4 regions of the Pseudonocardia sp. NPDC049154 genome follow, and region 3 is predicted to be linked to each of the others. Evidence: riboswitches for the same ligand, from Rfam matches in the RefSeq annotation. Region 3 holds a riboswitch; each other region holds the start of a gene.
The links. A riboswitch is a leader RNA that binds a small molecule or an ion and turns the genes downstream of it on or off. The one in region 3 is predicted to bind S-adenosylmethionine.
Positions count from the first base shown of each region.

Region 1: it holds a riboswitch for S-adenosylmethionine, as region 3 does, so the genes downstream of both, AB0B41_RS41885 (aminotransferase class V-fold PLP-dependent enzyme) here and thrC (threonine synthase) in region 3, are expected to answer to the same signal.
Region 2: it holds a riboswitch for S-adenosylmethionine, as region 3 does, so the genes downstream of both, AB0B41_RS03500 (LLM class flavin-dependent oxidoreductase) here and thrC (threonine synthase) in region 3, are expected to answer to the same signal.
Region 4: it holds a riboswitch for S-adenosylmethionine, as region 3 does, so the genes downstream of both, AB0B41_RS29050 (LLM class flavin-dependent oxidoreductase) here and thrC (threonine synthase) in region 3, are expected to answer to the same signal.

Region 1 is NZ_JBEZDN010000206.1:1,383-5,982, forward strand. It holds gene treS (maltose alpha-D-glucosyltransferase) at 1-1,014, opposite strand, end outside; gene AB0B41_RS41885 (aminotransferase class V-fold PLP-dependent enzyme) at 1,174-2,628, opposite strand; SAM riboswitch class IV at 2,685-2,798, opposite strand; gene AB0B41_RS41890 (putative leader peptide) at 3,285-3,371, shown strand; gene AB0B41_RS41895 (hypothetical protein) at 3,705-4,034, shown strand; gene AB0B41_RS41900 (hypothetical protein) at 4,042-4,600, shown strand, end outside.
Region 2 is NZ_JBEZDN010000003.1:166,383-170,982, reverse strand. It holds gene AB0B41_RS03515 (Dabb family protein) at 143-433, shown strand; gene AB0B41_RS03510 (DUF6319 family protein) at 1,118-1,495, shown strand; gene AB0B41_RS03505 (CocE/NonD family hydrolase) at 1,530-1,913, shown strand; SAM riboswitch class I at 2,134-2,225, shown strand; gene AB0B41_RS03500 (LLM class flavin-dependent oxidoreductase) at 2,431-3,579, shown strand; gene AB0B41_RS03495 (LLM class flavin-dependent oxidoreductase) at 3,579-4,600, shown strand, end outside.
Region 3 is NZ_JBEZDN010000062.1:37,561-42,160, forward strand. It holds partial or broken gene AB0B41_RS25785 (ComEC/Rec2 family competence protein) at 1-506, shown strand, start outside; gene thrC (threonine synthase) at 846-2,111, opposite strand; SAM riboswitch class I at 2,118-2,262, opposite strand; gene holA (DNA polymerase III subunit delta) at 2,488-3,456, shown strand; gene rpsT (30S ribosomal protein S20) at 3,637-3,903, opposite strand; gene AB0B41_RS25805 (circularly permuted type 2 ATP-grasp protein) at 4,312-4,600, shown strand, end outside.
Region 4 is NZ_JBEZDN010000079.1:12,805-17,404, forward strand. It holds gene AB0B41_RS29045 (FAD-binding protein) at 1-1,057, shown strand, start outside; SAM riboswitch class I at 1,474-1,567, shown strand; gene AB0B41_RS29050 (LLM class flavin-dependent oxidoreductase) at 1,688-2,887, shown strand; gene AB0B41_RS29055 (NtaA/DmoA family FMN-dependent monooxygenase) at 2,887-4,263, shown strand; gene AB0B41_RS29060 (ABC transporter substrate-binding protein) at 4,349-4,600, shown strand, end outside.

The DNA.
Region 1 (4,600 bases), on a different contig from region 3:
CACCAGGCGCATCCCCGCGAACGACGGGTCGAGCCAGTTGATCGAGGGCTGGCCGTCCTTGAAGTAGTGCAGGTACACCCAGCGCCGGGCCACGCCGTCGACGCCGACCACCGGCTTGGACGCGCTCCAGTTCGTCTCCTTGACGCCCGGGGCGTAGAAGATCACCCGCTGCAGCCGGCCGATGATGTACCCGGCCTTCTCCAGCGCCTCCTCGGTGGGCACGTCGAGGTTCACCGAGTCCCGGCCCGGCGGCACCTCCGGCAGGAGGTTCCAGTCCTCCTCCTCGATCTCCACCATGTGGTAGATGCCGGGGTAGTCGGCGTACTTCATCTCGGCGAGCCGGAAGTCGGCGCCCTTGCCGGTGTGGCCGGGCACGATGTCGTCGATGATCGTGCCGCCGGACCACGTGGCCATGCCGCACATCGCGCGGAACTCGGCCTCGGTGCCGAAGGCCGGGTCGATCTCCGTGCCGATCCGGTCGAAGTGCCCGTCGACACTGGACGTGTACTGCCAGCCCGAGATGCCCCCCGCGCGCTTGACCGGTCCGGTGTGGATCGCCTCGATGCCGATCGTGCAGAAGGCGTTCCAGAGCGCCTCGTCGCCCAGCGAGGCCAGGAAGGACTGTCCGGGCCGGGTGATCAGGGAGATCGGGTAGGCCGTGAACCACACGGACGCGGACTCGACGGCCTGGCGCGGGCCGGGGTCGGCGAAGGGGTTCTGCCACATCGTGCCCTGGCCGGAGAACTGCCGGGCGATCTCGTTGGAGTCCGCGAGCATCGACTGGCTGAGCAGCCAGGAGACGTAGGCGGGGTTCTCCCCGGTCGCCGCGCCGTCCTTCGCCACCGACCGCCGGACGACGGGTGACTTGGCCCGGGCGCGATGGCGGAGCGTGCGTGGGCGCGCGGGATGGAGGTGCTCCGCGTAGGTGATCTCGCTGGGCTCGTGGGGCTGCTGCCCCGCGAGGTCCCCGGTCTCCCCGGCTTGTCCCTCGGACAGCGCTGCGTCGTCTGACATCAACTCTCCGTGCTCGCCGCGACCCGGTCGTCGCCCGCGGTGGTGTACCACCCACGCCTGCGGGAAAACGACGGTGACGCGCCGACGGTGCGCCCGTCCACCCGACCGCACAGGCCGAGCGGTGGGCCCCGCCGCTCGGCGACGGGCGGACCGGGTCGCTCAGTGCCCGCAGGCCGCCCCGCCGGCCGCCGCGACCCCGCCGAGCTTCAGCGGGTCGAGGTCACGGGGGTCCGGGGTCGGGGTCCAGCGGCCGTCGATCTCCCGGTAGTCCCACTGCGGACCCGCGGTCGCGACCGCACGGACGGCCTCGACCAGCCGGTCGACGTCCTCGTCGGACGTGCTGAGGCCGAGGCTGACGCGCACCGCGTCCGCACCGCCGGCGAGGCGGGCGAGCAGCGGGTGGGCGCAGAAGCGGCCGTCGCGCACCCCGATGCCGTGCTCGGCGGACAGCGCCGCGGCGACGAGCCCGGCAGGGACGTCGGTGACGGTGAAGGAGGCGACCGCGACCCGGTCCGGCGCGTCCGCCCAGATCCGCAGCGGACGGACGCCGGCGATCCCGGACAGCCCGCTGACCAGGCGCGCGAGCAGGGCGCGCTCGTGCGCGGGGGCGACCTCGTCGATCACCGGGTCCAGCGCGCGGCAGGCGGCGGCGATGGCGGCGGCACCGAGGACGTTCGGCGTGCCGGCCTCGTGCCGGTGCGGCGCCGGGGCCCAGCTGACCTCGGCGGTGCGGTCCTCGACGCCGACCGAGCGGACCGCGCCGCCGCCGGCGAGGTACGGGGCGGCGACGTCGAGCCAGTCCCGCCGCCCGATCAGCGCGCCGGCGCCGTAGGGGGCGTAGAGCTTGTGGCCGGACAGCACCACGTAGTCCACACCGGACTTCGCGATGTCGACCCGGCGGTGCGGGGCGAGCTGGGCGGCGTCGAGCACCACCCGGGTGCCCGCGGCGTGCGCGATCGCGCAGATCTCGTCGATCGGCAGGATCTCGCCGGTGACGTTGGAGGCGCCGGTGATCGCCAGCAGGGCGGTCCGCTCGGCGGTCAGCGCGTCCCGCAGGAGGTCGAGCGTCTCGCCGACGGTCTCCGGCGCCCGCAGCACGCGGTGGTCGGTGCCGCGCCAGGCGAGCAGCGTGGCGTGGTGCTCGACGTCGAGGCAGAGCGTCGAGCCGGGAACCGCGCCGGCGAGCAGGTTGAGCGCGTCCGTGGTGTTGCGGGTGAACACGACGACGTCGTCGGCGCGCGCCCCGACGAACCGGGCCACGGTGTCCCGGGCGCCCTCGAGGACCGAGGTGCAGACCTGCGAGGCGTAGCCGGCGCCGCGGTGCACGCTCGAGTAGTAGGGGAGGAGCTCGGCCACGTGGTCGGCGACCGCGCGCAGGGCGGGGGCGCTCGCGGCGAGGTCGAGGTTCGCGTACGGCACGGTGCGGCCGTCGACCAGCGGGACGGGGATCCCGGTGCCGACGAGCTCCGGCAGGGGCGTGGGTGCCGGGGCCGTGACCGGCGTGACCGTCGTGGTGGTCCGGGTCGCGGTGCGCGTGGGCTCCTCCGCGGCGGTGCAGCCCGGGGCCTCGGTGCAGAGCGGCGCCCAGTCGACCTGAGTGCGGACGTCGGACATCGTGGATCCTCCCGGATCACTCAGGACCCGGTTCGGCACGAGGTGCCGGACGGAAGGGTCCGCGCTTGCCGGCCGCGGGTCCGCGGCGGCCCGGTCGTCACCCGGAGCACCCCACCGCGGAGGAGGGTTGCCGGCCAGCGAGCCGGGGCTTGGCGCTGGCGCTCTTGACCTGACGACGACGGTAGGTGCCGATCCGCGGAACGGTCAAGTGTGATCCGGGCCGCGGAAACCGCCGCCGGAATGACCGGACATTGCCGTCGCAGGAGTCTCATTTCGGCGTCGAATGTCCGATCTTCGGGGCGGGCCGCTCCATTTCCGCGGCATTTCCGCCCCGTTTCCCCCGGACCGGGACCGCTGGTCACTCTGCGTCCATGAATGCGGGAAGGAGCACTGTCACCCGGTCGGGGAGGGCGTCGGAGAACTGCCAGGTCGAGCCGCTGACAGGTGATCGGTTCCCGGTCCGACCGACACGATCGCGTGAAGAATCCGGCCCGTGTCACACGCAGCGCCGGACCCGTTCCGGCGCTGATGAACCGCGGAAACGAGTGACCTGGGCCACGGAAAAGGGTCCGAAATGGGTCCGGAACGGCCGTGGGACGACGCTCTGTCCGACCCGGTGATCTCCACTGCTCCGTCCGGATGACACAGTTCCGGCCATGCGCCTCACCGACCGCTTCGCCTATCGACGTCACGTCGATCTGCGTCGCGTGGCGAGCGCGCTGTGTAGCGCGACGGTGAGCTGAGGCCCGGGCCCGTCCCGGGCCACCGCCTCGCCGACCCTCGCTCCGGCGCACCGCCCGTCCCCGCCCGCCCGGCCCGTCCGGTCCCCGCCGGCCGTCGTCCCCGACACGGCCGTCGAGCGGCGCGGGTGCCGCCCCACCGGGCCGCCGGACCGGGCCCTGTCGGACCGCCCCGTCGACCCGACCCCGGCCCGTCCGTCGGACGGTGCACCAGGCCGTGCCCACCGCTGCCCGCCCCACCGTCGCAGGTCCGTCCACATCGGACCTGCCGGCAGGTCCCCGGGTGCCGGTCCGCCGCCGTCCGCTCCCCAGATGAGAAGAAGTGGAGACACTGTCGTGCCGCGACACCGATACCGACCACCACGGTCGGCACTGACCCGGCTCGCCGGGTCCGCGACCCTGGCGGGCGCCGCCGTGGTCGGCCTCAGCGGGCCGGCCCAGGCCGCCACCCCGGACCTGGTGCCGGACCTCGCGCCGCTGCTCACGGCCCACTACGACGAGGAGCCGGCGCCCGCGCCGGAGGCGCCGTACGTGGAGCCGTCGTACACGGCGTTCGAGGGCGGCGACCTGCTCGACCAGGGCCGTGACTTCGCCCCCGCCGGCGTCCCGATCGCCGGGCTGACCCAGTCGGCCGTGGGCGCGCCCAGCCGACTGCTGCCGAGCTGAGGCCGGGATGCGCGCACCGAAGAAGATCCTGCTCGGGCTCCTGGCCCTGGGCGTCGTCGCCGGGGTGACCACCCTGCCGGGCGGCGACGCGTACGCCGACGTCGAGACCGTCAAGTCCGCCGTGAAGGGGGCCGACGGCAAGGACTACTGGGTCGAGAACAACATCGACACCGACGCCGCCGAGGACTCGCGCGGCGCGTCCACGCGACCGGAGTACATGGTCGTGTGGGCCGGTGACGAGAACGTCGCCGACACGGTGGTCCCCGACGTCAAGAACCTGCCCGGGTCCCTGACGAACCCGACCGACAAGGTCCGCAACGCCCTGCCGGGCCCGGACTTCATGGCGGTCGTGGACGTCACCAAGGGCTCGCCCAGCTACGGCAAGGTCGTCAACACGGCGACCGTCGGCCCGCTGGTCGAGAACGAGCCGCACCACATGCAGTACTCGTGGCGCAAGGGCGACAAGATCTACGCGGGTGGCCTCTACTCGGCGGCCACCTATGTCTTCGACGTGTCCGCGCTGCCGGAGCTCAAGCTCTCCGGCATCAGCCTCCCCAGCCAAACCC
Region 2 (4,600 bases), on a different contig from region 3:
GGATGAACTTGCAGATGGAGGCCATCTATGCCGTGTTCCGCTGGTCGCCCGAGAGTCGATCTCGCCGTCACCTCTCGTGCGACGGGAGCGCAGATGTCTATCATCGCTAACCTAGTCCTGTGCCTGCGACACGGAGGTCGCCATGCTGATCCACTGCCTCACCCTCAGGTTCACGAGGACGGCGACCGAGGCCGAGATCGAGGCGTTCCGCACTGCTCTCGCCGCGCTGCCGGACGAGCTGGACTTCATCGTCCGCATCCGCCAGGGCCGCGACCTCGGTGAGCGCCCGACGAACGCCGACTACGGGGTCGTCATGGAGTTCGAGAGCGCCGAGGACTTCCACGCCTACCTGACCCACCCTGCGCATCTCGCCCTGCCGCGGAGCCATGTCGAGTCCCTGCAGAGCGTTCAGTTCATGGTCGACGGTGGATGACGACGTCGGCCCCCGGTAACCCGGTGCGCCGATGCGACTTCGACGCGAAGGTGCTCGCGGGCGTCGAGTCCGTGCTTGTGGCCCACGGAACGCACGACGGCAGGAACTCCTCGGCTGAAGGAGGGTGCCCGCGATGCAGGATGTTGATCTCCGTCGTGACCGACTGGACGGTCAACGGTGCTCTCCGACGTGCCGTCGACATCAGCCGTCACGGACCGCCCAGTCGGAGCTGTCGAGGACGGTGCGCGGCCCGTGGAGCTCCGGGTGAGAATTCACCGGCGAGCAGGGGGGAGCTGACGGATGGCAGGACAGGGTTCGACCGCGGCACAGCATGGGCTGACCGGGCGGGACGTGACGGCGGTGCGCCAGGAGGTGTCCGCGGGCAAGACGGTGACGGTCTGGTTCACGACGGCCGCAGTCGGGGTGCCGGCGGGCGGGTCCGCCAAGGTCGTGGCCGTCGGTGATGTCGAGGAGGGTGACTTCATTCAGGTTCGCCCCGCAGGCTCGCGGGATGCGGTGTTCTGCTCGCCGAGCGAGCTCACGCGGAGCAGGCCGGCCCGCAGGCCGGCGACGTCGCGACAGCCGGCGGAGACGGCCGCGGACGACACGACGGCTCCACCTGCGACGCCCGCCCGTCCCGTCCGCGCTCGGCGGTCTGCCAGGTCCACGGCGTCGGCTGCGCCGTTGACCTCGACCCCCGACCTACCTGGGCCGGCAGAGTCGGCGCCCGAGCAGCCGACACCGGTGAAGTCCGGGAAAGCCGCCCCCGCGCGTACCCGTAAGCGAGGCGAGCGCTCGGGTGCGCTGACGGTCAGCCTGACCTCGAGCGCCGAAGGCGACTGGACGGTGGAGGTGTTGGTGGGCGCGAAGCGGGTCGTGTCGTCGACGCCGGTTCAGGCGACCGACGTCGCGGCGGTGTCCCGCTCCCTTCCACCGGCGGTCGCCGAGGTGATCACGTCGGCACTGGTCGAGGCCCGTCGGCGTCAGCAGGAGCGTGTGGCACAGCTGCGCGAGGAGCTCGCCGCCGCCCAGCGAACCCTCGAGCAGCTCGGCGTCGACTGAGGACAAGCGGAGGCTCTGACGGCGGCCACGGGACATCGCCGTCGGCGGCATGCGCGCCACGACTTCAACCCCGCGCTGTTCCGGGCGGCGGCCGAGGCCGGCAAGGCTCCGCCCCCGCTACCACGAGGGACTCGCCCGGCCGGACCTCCTGACCCCCGGCGAGGTCTACGAGATCGAGATCGACATGGCCGCCACGGCCAACGTGTTCCGCGCCGGGCACCGCATCCGAGTCGACGTCTCCAGCGGCAACTTCCCCCGCTTCGACCGCAACACCAACACGGACGGCAGGATCTGCGAGGAGTCGATCGACGACGCTGTGGTCGCGCGTAACACGGTGTGGACGGGTCCCCGACGTCCCAGCCGGGTCTGCCTGCCTCTTCGCCAGCCCGGGGGGACCGGATCAACGAGGACTCCCTAGCGCGCCGACACCTTCGCCCGTGTCGAGGTCAACCGGATCCCGACGCGACGAAGGCCGCGTTGACGTTCTGAGGAGGCCATCGCAGAGGAGTTGGCCGAGCGGTTTCGCTGTCCCTGCGAACCCCGGCGGTGACGGCAGCGGGGCCTGTGAGCACCTCGTCGGTCCGGAGGATTGACGGCGGTCGCACCGCGGGACGTAGAGTCGGACCACGGCCTCCGGGCCACCATCCAGAGCGGCCGAGAGACCTGGCTCGACGACGCCGCAGCAACCCGCCGGCCACGGCACGGGTGCTCACGCCGGGAGCGATGGGGGCAGTGGTGAGGGTCGGGGCAGCGGCGAGGGGCTCGTGGTCGCCGCCGACGGTGGGGTTCGTCGGCGCCCGCAGGCGACACGTCGACCTGCTCCGGGTCGCCAGCGCCTGCTGTCCGGGCTGACCGCCGGCTGCCCCCGCGGCAGCCCAGCCGCTCAGTCGCTCTGGTGGCCCGTCGTCGAACCGGGCCCCGTCCCGGAGGTACGCATGTCCGCCCACCGTCCGCCGCTGTCCGTGCTCGACCTCTCGCCGGTGCCCGCCGGCGGGACGGCCGGGGACGGGCTGCGCCATTCGATCGACCTGGCCCAGGTGGCCGAGCGGGCGGGCTACCACCGCTACTGGGTCGCCGAGCACCACCTCAACCCGGGCGTCGCCTCGTCGTCGACGCCGGTGCTGGTTGCCCTGATCGCCGCGGCCACGGAGCGGATCCGGGTCGGGTCGGGCGCGGTGCAGCTGCCGAACACGGCGCCGCTGTCGGTGGCCGAGCAGTTCGGGACGGTCGGCGCCGTGCATCCCGGGCGGATCGACGTGGGGCTCGGCCGGTTCGACCTGCACAAGCTGCTGACCCTGATCCGGCAGGGCCAGGCGGCAGGCGCGGCGGACGGTGCCCAGGCCCCGCCGCCTCCGCCCGCCCGGGTCGTCGACGGGCTGCTGATCCCGCCGCCCGCCCGGTTCGTCGGGGACCTGTCGCTGTTCGGGACCTTCGGCGAGCTCCTCGGCTTCAGCGCGGACGACCTCCCGCCGGACTACCGCGCGCAGGTCCTGGACATCCTGTCCTACTTCGACGGGACCTCCCGCCGCGCGGACGGGCGCCCGCTCGAGGTCACCCCGGCCAAGGGCGCGGACGTGGAGGTGCTGGTCCTGGGCGCGAGCGCCGGGGCGAGCGCGCAGGTGGCGGGTGAGCTGGGCCTGCCGTTCGCGGCGAGCTACCACACGGTGCCGAACGCGGTGCTCGACGCGGTGGAGGCGTACCGGGCTGCGTTCCGCCCCGGTCGGCTGGCGCGGCCGCAGGTGCTGGTCTCCGCGGACGTCGTCGTCGCGGACGACGACGAGCGGGCCCAAGAGCTCGCCGCGCCCTACGCGCAGTGGGTCCTCGACATCCGCAGCGGCCGCGGCGCACAGCCGTACGTCACGCCGGAGCAGGCGCGGGCCCGCGAGTGGACCGCCCAGGAGAGGGCCGCGGTGCAGGACCGGGTGGACACCCAGTTCGTCGGGTCGCCCGCCACGGTGACCGAGCGGCTGGAGACGCTGGCGCGGGTCACCGGCGCGGACGAGCTGATCGTCACGACGATCACCACCGAGCACGCCGACCGGGTGCGCAGCTACGAGCTGCTCGCGAAGGCGTGGGGCGTCTGATGAGCCGGGACGGGATCTTCCTCGCCTACAACCTGCGGACCTACGGCAACCTGCCCGAGGCCTGGCTCTCCCCGCGGCTGAAGCGGTTCTCGCTGTACGACCCCGCGTACTGGGCGGAGTTCGCGCAGCTCGCGGAGGCCGGGCTGCTCGACGCCGTGTTCACCGGGGACGGCTCGCAGATCACCGACCCGACCACCGCCGTCGCGGACGGGCTGGACCGCTTCACCGCGTGGACCGCCGCGATCGAGGCGACCGAGCACGTCGGCTTCATGCTGACCGCGTCGACCACCTACAACGACCCGTTCCGGCTGGCCGAGCGGCTGCTCTCGCTCGACGTGCTCAGCGGCGGCCGGCTGGCCTGGAATGTCGTGACCTCGCACTCCGGCGCCGCCGCGGCAAACTTCGGGCTCCCGGCGCACCCGCCGCGGGACACCCGCTACGCGCGCGCCGAGGAGTTCGTCGGGATCGTGACGGACCTGTGGTCGGGCGCCGCGGTGGACCACGAGAGCGACCAGTTCACGGTCCGCGGGCGGCTCGCCGTGCCGCCGTCGCGGCAGGGGCGGCCACCGATCGTGCGGGCCAGCACGTCCGACGCCGGCCGGTCCCTGGCCGGTCGGTACGCCAACGGGGTGTTCGCGGCAGACCTGACCCGGGCCGGGGCCGTCGAGCACAGGACGGCGTTCCGTGGGGACGCCCGCCGGTTCGGTCGCCCGCCCGAGCACCTCGACTACCTCTCGGGCCTGCGGCTGGTGCTGGGGAGCACGCAGGCCGAGGCGGAGGCCAAGGTCGCGGACGTCTACTCCCAGTCCCCGGACCAGACCGCCGAGCAGGTGGCCTGGCTGAGCTCGCTGATCGACTTCGACGTGTCGACGCTGGACCCGCAGGAGCCGCTGCCGGTGGAGCTGCTGTCCGCGCAGCGGCTGGCGGAGCTGCCCGCGAGCGAGACGGTCAGCCTCGGGTTCCGCGCGTCCGTGCACGGGTTCTTGCGGGAGCACGCCGGGCTGCCGCTGGCCCAGCTGCT
Region 3 (4,600 bases):
ACGCGCTCGTCCTTGCCACCGGCGTTCCTGGTCAGGCGGTCCTCGTCGACGTCGGCCCCGACGACGGCCCCACGGACGCCTGTCTGCGCCGGCTCGGCGTCGACGCGCTGGCGCTCGTGGTGGTCACGCACCTGCACGCCGATCACATGGGCGGTCTCGCGGGCGCGCTGCGCGGTCGGGCGGCAGGCGGGGTCGCGCTGGGACCGGCGCACGAGCCGGCCGGGGCCCTGCGTCGGATCGCGCAGCAGGCCGCGGAGGTCGGCGCGCCCGTCCTCGAGCTGACCGCGGGTCGGCGCCTCGCCTGGCCTGCCCTCACGCTCGACGTCCTGGCCCCGGACCGCGCGCCGGAGTACGTCGACGGCGAGGACGGCACCGCCGTGAACAACACGTCCGTGGTGCTCCGCGCGACCACACCGGCCGGCCGCATCCTGCTGGCCGGCGACGTGGAGCTCGACGCCCAGGCCGACCTCCTGCACAGCGGCGCGGACCTGCGGGCGGAGGTGCTCAAGGTGCCCCACCACGGCTCCCGCTCGACCAGCCCGGACTTCCTGCGGGCCGTCGCGCCGCGGGTCGCCCTGGTCAGCGTGGGTGCGGGCAACTCCTACCGGCACCCGAACCCGGGCCTGCTGGACCTCCTGACGACGTCGGGGGCCGTCGTGCGACGGACCGACCAGTCGGGCGACGTGGCCTTCACGCGCGACGACGAACTCGTCGCGCGCGGGGACCCGCTCCCGGGCCCCCGGCGCTCCCGCGCGGGCCGCCGTAACCGGCGCCGGGCCTCCGGAACGACGACGGGCCCGGAGGAACATGTCCTCCGGGCCCGGTCGTGGTCCTGGCGTGCCGGGTCAGCGGCCCTCGAGCGCCTCGCGGACGGCCTTGCTGGTCGACGGCACCGTGGCGGTCGGGCGGGCGTGGGCCGACACGGCGTCGAGCGTCTTCAGCCCGTCGCCGGTGATCAGCAGGACGGTCTCGGCGTCGGGGTCGATCGTGCCGGCCTCGATGAGCTTCTTCGCGGTCGCGACGGTGACGCCGCCCGCGGTCTCGGCGAACACGCCCTCGGTGCGGGCGAGCAGCCGGATGCCCTCGACGACCTCCTCGTCGGTCACGTGGCCGACGGCGCCGCCGGTGCGGCGCACGGAGTCGAGGACGTAGGGGCCGTCGGCGGGGTTGCCGATCGCCAGCGAGCGGGCGATGGTGTCCGGCCGGACCGGCTGGATGAAGTCGTGGCCCTCCTCGAAGGCCGAGGCGACGGGCGAGCAGCCGGTGGCCTGGGCACCGAAGATCTTGTAGGGCTTCTCGTCGACGAGCCCGAGCTTCACGAACTCGCCGAAGCCCTTGTCGACCTTGGTCAGCTGCGAGCCGGAGGCGACCGGGACGACGATCTGGTCGGGCAGGCGCCAGCCGAGCTGCTCGGCGACCTCGTAGCCCAGGGTCTTCGAGCCCTCGGCGTAGTACGGGCGGACGTTCACGTTCACGAACGCCCACTCCTCGTGCTCCGCGGCGAGCTCGGTGGCGAGGCGGTTCACGTCGTCGTAGTTGCCGTCGACGGCGAGCAGGGTGCCGCCGTAGACCGCGGTGGTGGTGATCTTCGCCTGCTCGAGCGAGGAGGGGATCAGCACGACCGAGTCCCAGCCGGCGCGGGCGGCCGCCGCGGCGACGGCGTTGGCCAGGTTGCCGGTGGAGGGGCAGCAGAGGACGGAGAAACCCAGCTCGCGGGCGGCGGCGAGGGCGACGGCCACGACCCGGTCCTTGAAGGAGTGGGTGGGGTTGCCGGTGTCGTCCTTCACCCAGAGCTTGCGGAGCCCGAGCTCGGCGGCGAGCCGGTCCGCCTGGATCAAGCGGGTGAAGCCGGGCTCGGTGTTCGGGAAGGACTGGACGTTCGCCGGGACGGGGAGGAGGTCCTTGTAGCGCCAGATCGACTTGGGACCGGACTCGATCGACTCCCGCGTGACCTGCGGGAAGTCGTAGGCGATCTCGAGCGGGCCGAAACACTGCGGACAGGCGAACTCCGCGGCGAGCGGCGTCTGGTGGCCGCACTCGCGACAGGACAGCGCGCGGGCGGAGCCGAGGTCGAGGGTGGTGCTGGCAGGGGTGTCTGCAGTGAGAGTCATCAGATCTCCTCATCTGTCCCGCTGGCGCGGGCCGGAATTGGCACCTGGTTCGTCGACGTGCGCGCACCGAGCGGTGCGCTGCGCGGATCGTCGTTCGACGCCGGTTGCCGGGGCTTCGTCGGGCCGTTCCCTCTGCCCCTCTGGATGAGCCATATGCAGTTGTGCCGTGCAGGCTTCGTGCGTGGAGCGAGCGCGGCGGCCGGATTGATCCGGATGACAGGCACGTTACGGCACCGGCCCCGCTCCGGGCCAGCCGGACTCACCATCTGGGAGCCGTGTCACGGACTGTCGGTGCCGTGCGCGACGATGGCTCGCGGACCCGGCAGGTGGGCCCCGGTGCGCGGCACCGCGCGACGCGTGCGAGAGGAGCCCGGCCATGCCGGCCACGAAGCCGCCCGCCCCCGTGCAGCTCATCGTGGGAGAAGAGGAGCTGCTGGTCGAGCGGGCCGTGAGCGAGATCCTCCGTGCCGCCCGGGCGGTCGACCCCGAGGCCGACATCCGCCGGTTCCGACCCGCCGAGCTCACCCCGGGCGAGCTGGTCGGGCACCTGAGCCCCTCGCTGTTCGCGGAGGGCCGGGTCGTGGTGATCCAGGGGGCGCACGAGGCGGGCAAGGACCTGGTCGCCGCGATCATGGCCTACGTGGCCGAGCCGGCCGACGGGATCGTGCTGGTCGCGGTGCACGCGGGCGGGGCCCGCGGCAAGCAGCTGGCCGACGACCTGCGGAAGGCCGGCGCGGCCGTCACCAAGTGCGACCGGCTGACCCGCGCCGAGGAGCGCGCCGACTTCGTGCGCGCCGAGGTTCGGCGGGCCGGCGGCTCGATCACCGCCGAGGCCGTGAGCGTGCTGCTCGAGGCGGTCGGCTCGGACCTGCGGGAGCTGGCCTCGGCCACGAACCAGCTGGTCTCCGACACGGGCGGGCAGGTCGACGGCCAGGCCGTGCGCCGGTATCACCGGGGCCGGGCGGAGTCGTCGGGCTTCGCGGTGGCGGACAAGGCGGTCGCGGGGGACCGGGCGGGCGCGTTGGAGGCGTTGCGCTGGGCGCTCGTGCTGGGGGTCGCGCCGGTCCTGGTGGCCGACGCACTGGCCGACGCCGTGCGCACCCTCGCCAAGGTCGGTGCGGCCGGCCGGGGCGATCCCAACCGCCTGGCGGGCAGCCTCGGCATGCCGCCCTGGAAGATCCGCAAGGCGCAGGGGCAGGTGCGGGCCTGGCGGCCGGCGGGCCTCGCGACCGCGATCGCCGCGACCGCGCAGGTCAACGCCGACGTCAAGGGTGCGGCCGCCGACCCCGCCTACGCCCTGGAGCGCGCGGTCCTCGCGGTCGTCGACGCCCGCGGCACCCGCTGACACACGTCACCCGGAGCCGCGCCCCTCCGACGCGTCGTGGAGCCATGACGCCCACAGCCTCGCCATCATCCGAGAACACGTCGACGGCACTGCCCCACGGGAAAGGACAGTGCCGTCGACGGGAACGCTCGACCGGGCGGACCCGGGAGCTTCACCGGGCGCGCGACCGCGCCCGAGGACTCAGGCGCCGATCTTGGCGACGCGCCTGGCGATGGCCGACTTGCGGTTGGCGGCCTGGTTCTTGTGGATGACGCCCTTGCTGGCGGCCTTGTCGAGGGCGCGAGCGGCGGCGCGCTGCAGTTCGACGGCCTTCTCGGTCTCGCCGGCCTCGGCGGCCTCGCGGAACTTGCGGATCGCGGTCTTGACCGACGACTTGACCGACTTGTTGCGCTGACGGCGCTTCTCGTTGGTCTTGACCCGCTTGATCTGGGACTTGATGTTCGCCACGCTGGTGTGCCTCGAGTCTTCCTGGTGCTGGTACGTATCGGGGGGCTCAGGCGACCCCGACCGGTTCTCCACCGATGCGAGCGAGCACGCCGAGCACTCGGTCGTCCATGCTACAACCCGGCGCGGACGGCCCTGCACGGGCCCGCGCTCCGCGGGCCCACGGACCCGGGATCGCACCGCGAACACCCTCTCGGCGGGCGGAACGCGCCGCTCCGCGACGGATCGGGGCCGGTCGTGTCCGTAACGCGGACGTAGCACCGCTCCGTCTGGCTCCGGCCAGGCGAAACGGTCAAGATGACCCCCGTGAGCCGAGCAGTGGACCGCAGACCAGCACGGGCGGGCGGGAAACCCGCACAGGACGACGGGGCCGCTGCCACAGCCGGTGCGGGGACCAACGGGGCCGGCCGCGTGGACGGCTCCGCCCTGTTCGACGGGTACCTGGAGCCGGACCGGCCCAATCCCGACGCGTTCGACGAGATGTTCAACGCCGACGGCAGCGTCCGCGCCCCGTACCGGCACCTGCACGACGCGATCGCCCCGACCGCCGCCGCCGACCTGGCCGCGCGCTCGGAGGCGCTCGACCGGGCGTACATGGACCAGGGCATCACGTTCAGCCTCTCGGGCAAGGAGCGCCCGTTCCCGCTGGACATCGTGCCGCGGGTGATCAGCGCGAGCGAGTGGAGCCGGCTGCAGCGCG
Region 4 (4,600 bases), on a different contig from region 3:
CGGCAGGGGCACGTCGAACTACGGGCAGATCATCCCGCTCGCGCGGGGGATCATGGTGGACTTCCACCGGCTCGCGGGGGACGTCGTCCTCGACGACGACGGCGTGGTCAGCGCCCTGCCAGGCACCAGCTGGCACGACCTGTTCGCCTTCCTCGAGGGCACCGGCCGCGAGCCGGCGATGTTCCCGACCACGCTGAACAGCACCCTCGCGGGGTACGTCGGCGGCGGGGCCGGGGGACCGGGCTCGATCGAGCACGGCTTCAACCACGAGGGTTTCGTGCAGAGCCTCACGCTGGTGCCGGTCACGGCCGACGCCGAGCCCGTCGAGGTGCGGTTCCCGGACACCACCCCGCACGTGCACGCCTTCGGCACCACCGGACTGATCGTGCGGGTGGGGCTGAGGACCGTGCCGGCGCGGGAGCGGACCGCCGTGTTCGCCTCCGTCCCGGACCTCGACGCGGGCGCTGCGACGGCCCTCGAGATCCTGCAGCTCGACCCGCCGCCGCAGATCCTCGCGGTGACCGAGCCGGAGCTCGCGGCGCTGTTCCCCGAGGACCCGGGGTTCGAGCCGGGCCGGACGAACCTGCGGGCGGTCGTCGGCGTCGACCAGGCGGAGGCGGTGCGGGAGATCGTGGAGCGGGGTGGTGGCACCGTCTCGGGCGTGCGGCCCGACGCGGTGCGCTTCCTCGCGACCTTCATCAACAACCACACCACGGTGCGGGCCAAGGCCAAGCGCACCGAGCTGTACCACGTCCTGGTGCGCGGCAACGCGATCCTGGGCAAGCGGGCGCTGATCGCCGAAGCCTTCGCGGACGCGACCGTGCAGCTGGAGGGCATCCGCGGCCCCGAAGGCCCGTGCCTGATGGCCCGGATCCTCGCCCCGCACCGCGACGACGCCCTGGTGCACACGGGCATGGAGCGCCTGCGTGCCGAGGGCCTCGCGGTCGACAGCCCGCACAGCTGGGTGGTCCACGAGGACATGCCGCCGCGCTGGGCCGCCGCGGACCGCTTCGACCCGGCGGGCCTGCTCAACCCCGGCAAGCTCCCGCGGGGCTGAACCGGCGCGGGAGCCCGGCCCCCGGCTCCCGCGCCGCTGTCAGCGCCGGACCCTCGGCTCGCTCACCGGAGAGGGCCGGCGCCCGGGTCGACCCGTCCCCGGGCGCCGGCACCGGCTGCTCAGACCCCGCGGGGGCGCGGTTGCGGTCGACGTTGCCGGGCAGCGGCGGGGTGTGCGCGGCCTCCCCGCTCGCCTCCTTGTGGAACGCCCCGCCCTTCGCTCCGGCCCGACGAGCTGGGCACTGACGGGCGATCGTCCGGACGTTCGGGGCGGGCTCCGGCGCCGCGTTCTCCCTGGTGGACGCCAAGGGTGTCCTGTCCGGACAATCGAGCGCGGCCTCGATCACACTCGTCACCCGGAGGATTGACGGAGGCGCCCTCCTGATCCGTAGAGTGAGGAGCGGCCCCACGGGGGCCACACCATCCAGAGCGGCCGAGAGACCTGGCTCGACGACGCCGCAGCAACCCCCCGTCCGACGGGTGCGGGTGCTAAAGCCGGGAGCGATGGAGGAGTCATGTTTCTCGGGGTGCGGCGGCGCCACGTGGATCTCCTGCGCACGGCCAGCGCGGGCTGTCGGGCCTGAGGAAGGCCCGATCCCCGTCCCTTCTCCCTCAGGAGAGGTCTGCCCGCATGGCCCCCTTCCACCTGGCCGTCGCGCTCGACGGTGCCGGCTGGCACCCCGCCGCCTGGCGCGAGCCCGGCGCCCGCCCCGATCTGCTCTTCACCGCCCGCTACTGGGCGGCCCTGGCCCGCGCCGCCGAGCGCGGCCTGCTCGACCTGGTCACGATCGAGGACGGCCTGGGCCTGCAGTCCGGCGACCACCTCGCGACCGTGGACCGCCGCACCGACCAGGTCCGCGGGCGGCTCGACGCCGAACTGGTCGCCGCGTTCGTCGCGCCGCTGACCCGCCACGTGGGGCTCGTCCCGACCGTCACGACCACGCATACCGAGCCCTTCCACATCGCCTCGGCGATCTCGACGCTCGACCACGACAGCCACGGCCGGGCCGGATGGCGGGTGCAGACCTCGGCCCGCGCCGACGAGGCGGCCCACTTCGGCCGCCGCACGCTCCCGGAGATCCGCCGCGAGACGCTCGGCACGCCGGAGACGGCCGCCGCGGTGGCGGACCTGTTCGAGGAGGCGGCCGACGCCGTCGAGGTCGTCCGGCGGTTGTGGGACAGCTGGGAGGACGACGCCGAGATCCGCGACGCCGCCACGAACCGCTTCCTCGACCGCGACAGGATCCACACGGTCGACTTCGAGGGACGCTTCTTCTCGGTCCGCGGCCCGGGGATCGTGCCGCGGCCGCCGCAGGGCCAGCCCCTCGTCGTCGCGCTCGCCCACGCCCGGGCCGCGTACGAGCTGGCCGCCCGCGCCGCCGACGTCGTGTTCACCACCCCGCAGGGCGCGGCCGACATCCCGGCGATCCTCGGCGAGATCGGCGCCGCCCAGCACGCGGTCGGCCGCACACTCCCGCCGCTCCGGGTCCTGGCGGACCTCGTGGTGGTCCTCGACACCGACGCCGACGCGGCCCACGCCCGGCTCCGGCGGCTGGAGGAGCACGGCCCGCTGCGCTCCGACGCCGCGGTGCTGGCGGGCACCCCGACCGCGCTCGCCGACCTGCTGGAGTCCTGGCGGGACGAAGGGGTCGACGGCTTCCGGCTGCGGCCGGCCGTGCTGCCCACCGACCTCGACGCGATCGTCGACGGGCTGGTCCCCGAGCTGCAGAGGCGCGGCCTGTTCCGCACCGCCTACGAGTCGGGCACCCTGCGCGAACGCTTCGGCCTGGAACGGCCGGCCAGCCGGTACGCCCGGGCGGAGGTGGCCTGATGACCGCGAAGAAGCAGGTGATCCTCGGGGCCTACTTCCCGGGCGTCAACCACGACACCGTGTGGAGCGACCCGGCGTCGGGCAGCCACATCGACTTCGCCTCGTTCGAGCACTGGGCCCGCACCGCCGAGCGCGGCACGTTCGACCTGCTGTTCCTGGCCGAGGGGCTCCGGCTGCGCACCCGCGGCGGCCAGGTCTTCGACCAGGACGTCGTCGGGCGGCCGGACACGTTCACGGTGCTGGCCTCGCTGGCCGCGGTGACCGAGCACATCGGCCTCGCCGGCACGATCAACTCGACCTTCAACGAGCCCTACGAGCTGGCCCGCAAGTTCGCGACGCTGGACATCCTGTCCGGCGGGCGGGCCGCGTGGAACGTCGTGACCAGCTCCGACGCGGACACCGGCGAGAACTTCCGGCGCGGCGGCTACCTGGCGCACGACCAGCGGTACGAGCGCGCGGGGGAGACCCTCGACGCCGTCCGGGCGCTGTGGGACTCCTGGGGTTCCGACGCCGTGGTGGCGGACCCGGCGAGCGGGCGGTTCCTGCGCGACGGGCACGTGGGCGACTTCGCCTTCCGCGGCGCCCAGTTCGACATCGCCGGGCGCTTCAGCACCCCGCGCAGCCCGCAGGGGCATCCCGTGGTGCTGCAGGCGGGGGAGTCGCCGGCCGGCCGGGACTTCGCGGCCTCGCGGTCCGACGCGATCTTCTCCCGCTACCAGAAGTTCGACGAGGCACGCGCCTTCTATGCCGACGTCAAGGCGCGGGTGGCGAAGTTCGGCCGCGACCCCGACCAGGTCAAGATCCTGCCGTCGGCATCGGTGATCCTGGGCGACACCGAGGCGGAGGCCCGCGACCGGCACAGGGACGTCCGCAGCCGGCAGGTCGACCCGTTCACCGCGGTCGTGCTGGCCGAGATGGTGTGGAACCGCGACCTCTCCCAGGTCGACCCGGACGGGCCGGTGCCCGAGCTGGAGCCCACGCCCGAGGCGCCGAAGTGGATCCGCGGGCGCGCCCCGCTGACCCAGGACGCCCACGCCACCGCCGAGGCCTGGCGGGCGCTCGGCCGCGAGCACGGCTGGTCGCTGCGCGAGGTCGTCACGCACGTGTTCGACCGGGCCGTGTTCGTCGGCACGCCGGCGCAGGTCGCGGCCGAGATCGACCGGTACGTGCAGAACGACGCGGTCGACGGCTTCATCCTCGGCTCGTACGTCAGCCCGGCGGGCCTCGACGAGGTCGTCGAGAAGGTGGTCCCGCGGCTGCGCGACCGCGGCGTCCTGCGCGACCGCTACACCGGCTCCACGCTGCGGGAGAACCTCGGCCTGCGCCCGCCCGCGGGCCTCGGCGAACCACGGCCCGCCGCCCGCACCGCCTCCTGACACACCTCCTGGACCCTCCGCTCCCACAACACCGGAGGACCGGCCGCCCGCCGGTCCTCCGGTCCCCACCTCACGAAGGACCCCGATGACCGTCAGACGAGGCAGGCTGCTCCTGCCGGCCCTGCTCGCCGCCGCCACCGTGGCGCTCGCCGCCTGCGGCGGCTCCGGTGGCAGCACCGCGGGCGCCGACGCCGGCCCGCCCCAGCCCGGTGGCACGCTGCGCTTCGCCGTCTCCAGCGACCAGGGCTGCGTCGACCCGCAGCAGGTCGGCAGCAACGACACGATCTACTCGCTGCGCCAGGTCGTCGACTCGCTCACCGACCAGGACCCGCAGACC